One region of the Paenibacillus sp. UNC217MF genome, then DNA from elsewhere that is predicted to be linked to it. Evidence: predicted binding sites of a transcription regulator. Region 1 holds the regulator's gene; the other holds the start of a gene.
What was found. Region 1 encodes CtsR, which represses protease genes until heat stress. Its sites were predicted from a motif close to ATGGTCAATAAAGGTCAAACA; they were not measured.
Positions count from the first base shown of each region.

Region 2: clpP (ATP-dependent Clp endopeptidase proteolytic subunit ClpP) is a predicted target of CtsR. The motif match lies at 1,006-1,026, and genes of this name have one in related genera.

Region 1 covers NZ_JMLT01000025.1:63,388-65,795, reverse strand. Annotated here, with positions in the region: gene pulA (type I pullulanase) at 1-474, shown strand, start outside; gene BP95_RS0114395 (CtsR family transcriptional regulator) at 1,035-1,496, shown strand; gene BP95_RS0114390 (protein-arginine kinase activator protein McsA) at 1,547-2,092, shown strand; gene BP95_RS0114385 (protein-arginine kinase McsB) at 2,164-2,408, shown strand, end outside.
Region 2 covers NZ_KK366029.1:43,508-45,915, reverse strand. Annotated here, with positions in the region: gene BP95_RS0124545 (sugar-binding transcriptional regulator) at 1-131, opposite strand, end outside; tRNA gene BP95_RS0124540 (tRNA-Arg) at 804-878, shown strand; gene clpP (ATP-dependent Clp endopeptidase proteolytic subunit ClpP) at 1,082-1,663, shown strand; gene BP95_RS0124530 (cytochrome P450) at 1,770-2,408, opposite strand, start outside.

The DNA.
Region 1 (2,408 bases):
GGCCATTGGGCGAAAGCAAATATGGAGCTGCTAGCTTCTAAGCTCATTATTCAAGGCAGAGGAAATGGACAGTTTGCCCCGAATGATATGGTAACTCGAGCAGAATTCACGTCCATGCTTGTGCGGGCGTTAGGCTATGGCGATGTCCAAGGACAGGAACTGTCCAAGGATGCCTTCAAGGATGTGCCAGCATCAGCTTGGTATGCAGATGCACTTGCGACTGCGGTGCAACTAAAGCTTGTTGAGGGGGATGGTGACGGATCACTCCATCCGAATGCATCCATTACTCGCGAGGAATTGGCGCAAATGCTTGTCAATGCTGCTCGTCTTGAAGGTCATCATCTGGAACTCTCAATTGGGTTCCTTAATGGATACCAAGACCGCACGCTGCGTCCTAGCGGCAACGCTACACGAGCAGAAGCGGGAGTTGCATTGACCAGACTTCTCCTTGCTCTACAATATATTGCTGAATAGCACGACCATCACTCCCGTGTCATCCGTAAGGACGGCAGCGGGAGTTTTTATACTGGAACGAACGCAATCATTCATTAGCTTGTTTCAATTTGTTATTCACATGTGAATAATTGGACGAACATAGCGGTAAAATGTACACCATGCATATTTCTCAATGAACAAGCTGTGGAGAAGGGATAAATGAGTCTCTTTATGCACATTTAACCCATCATTTATCCACGATTGTGGAGAAGCTCCCAGGTATCCACATATAGAGTTTCTTGAATAGGGCTTACCATCAACCGTGTAATTGAATATATTGCGTAATTGAGATGGAATGATCGTGTGCTTTTCAACCAAGAAGAAGGTTATCCACATCATCGTGTAGAATAGCTGATGAAATCGATCTAAAATAGTTGCAAAATCAAACGAGTGCGCTATAATAAAAATAAAGTCAAAGAAAGTCAAAGTCAGATTAATAGTCAAAAAAGTTCAAAATATTGCGCCAAACTAGAATAAGTGAGGCTTATATTTGGTTAAACCTAATATAGAGACTGCTGCAGGCGGAAAGGGGGGAGAAGATGCGCAACATTTCCGACCTAATCGAGCACTACTTGAAGCATATATTACTTGAGAGTTCGGAAGGTGCCGTTGAGATTCAGCGCAACGACTTGGCAGAACAATTCTCTTGTGTTCCATCGCAGATTAACTATGTGATCAGCACACGCTTTACGTTGGAGAAGGGTTATGTTGTTGAGAGCAAACGTGGCGGTGGAGGGTATATTCGCATTCAGCGAATTGACTTGCCAGCCCATCAAGCGATTCATAATCATTTGTGCGAATCCATTGGGGAGCAGATTGAGCAGAGTGCCGCTGAAGGTCTTATCTATCAACTAGAAGAAGCGGAATTCATCTCCCGCCGGGAAGCGAATCTGCTGCGGGCTGCTGTTTCTCGGGACAATATAACAGTAAAGCTTCCCTACCGCGACGAGATACGTGCCCGGCTGCTAAGGTCGATGCTGCTGGCACTGCTTAGCAAGTAGAGATGTAAGTATGTAAGATGGATGCTACCTATAAAGGAGGAGAGACGGTTATGGTGTGTCAACAATGTGGTCAGAAACCGGCTACCCTGCATTTTACGAAAATCATTAATGGACAGAAGACGGAGTTTCACATTTGTGAATCATGTGCCCGGGAAAAAGGCGAATGGATTCCAGGCACGGCGAACGGATTCTCCATCCATAATTTATTGTCGGGATTGCTTGATTTTGATCTGACAGGCAGCAAACAGGGAGCTAAGGAAGATGCGAAGCCACAGCCTATGCGCTGTGAGAAGTGCGGACTGACTTATGCACAGTTCGGTAAGCTCGGCCGCTTTGGCTGTGATGAATGCTACACCTTTTTCGGTGAGCGCTTAGATCCGCTATTGAAGAGGGTACATGGCAATACCGTTCACGTTGGCAAAATTCCGAAGCGTGGGGGAGGCCGAATTCAGCGCAGACGCGAGCTGGAAGAATTGAAGAAGCAGCTGCAGTTCAGTATTTTGCGTGAAGAGTTCGAAGAGGCCGCAACCTTGCGTGACCGTATTCGCGAATTAGAGAAGCAGCCGCCAAGCGATTCGGAGAGAAGCAGTTCATAGCACCTAGGATACAAGCGCTATCGAGAGAGTAAGATGACAATAAGTAGTGCGAATTGGAAGGAGATGACGAGATGACAGAGCGACGATTTATTGAAGAAGCCCTAAGCGATTGGATGCGCGGCACGGGTCCGGATTCCGATATCGTCATCAGCAGCCGTATCCGTATAGCACGGAATATTAGTGGACTGCCGTTCCCGATCTTGGCTACGAATCAACAATCGGCCGAGGTGTTGGATCGTTTGTCAGCAGTCATGAAAGACCCGGAATTTGCGCAATTGAATCACTTTCATGAATTAGAGCTGGCAGAGCTTAGCGA
Region 2 (2,408 bases), on a different contig from region 1:
AATGACGTTGCCAGCGTTCTTCTCCCAATGGAGTCGGACAACATGATTTGATGCAGGATGGTGTAACGCTTCTTCAACAGTTCAATGAGTTCAGGTAGAAGTCGCTTCTGTATTTCTAACCACTCACGCATTCTCTCCACTCCTGCTTCCCATAAGCAACCATTGGACTAAAAACGTCCCATCTCTACATTTTTTGTCCCACCACTATTCTACCGAATAACGCAGCAACTTGCAAGTATCCTGAACCCCTGATTTTGCGCCCAAAACCGCGAATTCTCTGCCTATAAACAACTTCTATAATAAGCAAGCAATATCGAAGTTATTCATTATCAGACAACATATCTAGAAGGGCATACGACTGCCTATGATGTAATTAACCCAAAATACGACAAGTTAATACATATTTCGCAAAAATTTTAGACATTCCTCAGTATAGACATTAATGACGGACATCATGCCCTGCTCGTACCTGTGTTTACAAAAGTTTTGAGCTTTCCTTCACATCCTGTTGGCTCTCTACGTCCCCATGTAGTTTAGCCATCGACATTGCTCACTTAGATCGGGCAACATCCACCTTATTCGGCACCGTCCACTTATTATAGAAAGAATTCAACCGTTCCCTCCTTAAAAGTTAAAACCTTAATTATCGTCGAAGTCCCTTTCTGCGGTGCCAATACAATCATCTCTGTATCCCACTAATCAGTGGGCACTTCCAAACTTCCCGTTTTTAATAAATATTCAGTGGCGCTCACTTGACTTTGTTATACGCTTTCTTATATAATAAATTTTGCTCTTGTATGAATGCGCCCGTGGTCCAATGGATATGACGTAGGCCTCCGGAGCCTGAGATCAAGGTTCGATTCCTTGCGGGCGCGCCATTTACACTCCTGTCCTTATTTGGTACAGGATAAGAAGCTACGTTACGCATATATTTAGGTGAATAAGCACGGAAGTAACATCTTGAATTTTGCAGAAGCGAAACGAAAGATGTTTTTTTCTCTACATAGTTTGACCATCTTTGACTTTTTGTTTCAAGTCCTTTATATTGAATGTGTAATGATATTAGTTAGGAGGGGTTATCTTGAGTTATGTACCCGTAGTTGTTGAACAGACGAATCGTGGCGAAAGATCCTATGATATTTACTCTCGATTGTTGAAGGATCGCATCATCTTCCTCGGAACAGAAGTGAACGATCTCGTGGCGAATTCGATTATCGCCCAGCTGTTGTTCTTGGCTGCAGATGACCCGGAGAAGGATATTCATTTGTACATCAATAGCCCAGGCGGTTCAATCTCAGCCGGCATGGCCATATACGATACAATGCAGCACATCAAGCCGGACGTATCTACGATTTGCGTGGGCTTGGCAGCTTCCATGGGAGCGTTCCTGCTTAATGCAGGTGCCAAGGGCAAGCGTTTCGCCCTGCCGAACAGCGAAATTATGATTCATCAGCCGCTTGGCGGAGCACAAGGGCAAGCGTCCGATATCGAGATTCGCGCACGGCGCATCTTGAAGATGCGCGACACGTTGAACAAAATTTTGGCGGATCGCACAGGTCAACCACTTGAGCGCGTGGAGCGCGATACGGATCGCGACTACTTCATGTCTGCCCAAGAAGCGTATGAATACGGTCTGGTTGATAAGGTTCTTGGCAAAGAGTAAACAGTAAACGTGATACAGCCTCTCTCATGCAATCTATTTTGCATGTAGAGAGGCTGTTTTTTATTGCTTATTTCAACTGACATGAATAACGAAAAGCTAGGTTTACTTAGGTAAGAATGATCGGCAATGACTCGAAACCGAACATAAACTCGCTCTGGATGCGCTTCAACGGCTTGGAATGATCACATTGGTAGTTCGGGAAACGATCGAGCATTGCATTCAACGCTATCCTCGCTTCCAGCCGTGCAAGTTGGGCCCCCAGGCAGAAGTGGATACCATGACCAAACGCTAAATGCGGGTTCGGCTGACGACGAATATGGAAGAGATCTGGCTGCTTGAACACAGACTCGTCATGATTTGCTGACCCGATCCACAACATGACGAACTGCCCTTCAGTTAACATCAAGCCATCTACTTCCACATCCTTCTTCACACGGCGAAACATTAACTGTACCGGCGAGGTAAACCGCAGCACTTCTTCAATAGCGCCAGGCAGTAAAGAACGATCGGATCTAATATCGTCCCATGCGATGCGCTCACTGTCGAAACACGCTAGAGCAGAAGAGAGCAAATTCGTTGTCGTTTCATTGCCAGCCACAAGCAGCAAAATACAAAACCCAATGAGCTCAAAGGGGGATAACGGTTCTCCGTCTGACGTTGCATGCACAAGCCTAGTGATCAGATCATCCTGTGGATTACGGCGGCGTTCTTCTGCGATCGCCTCGAAATATACAGCCATCTCCTT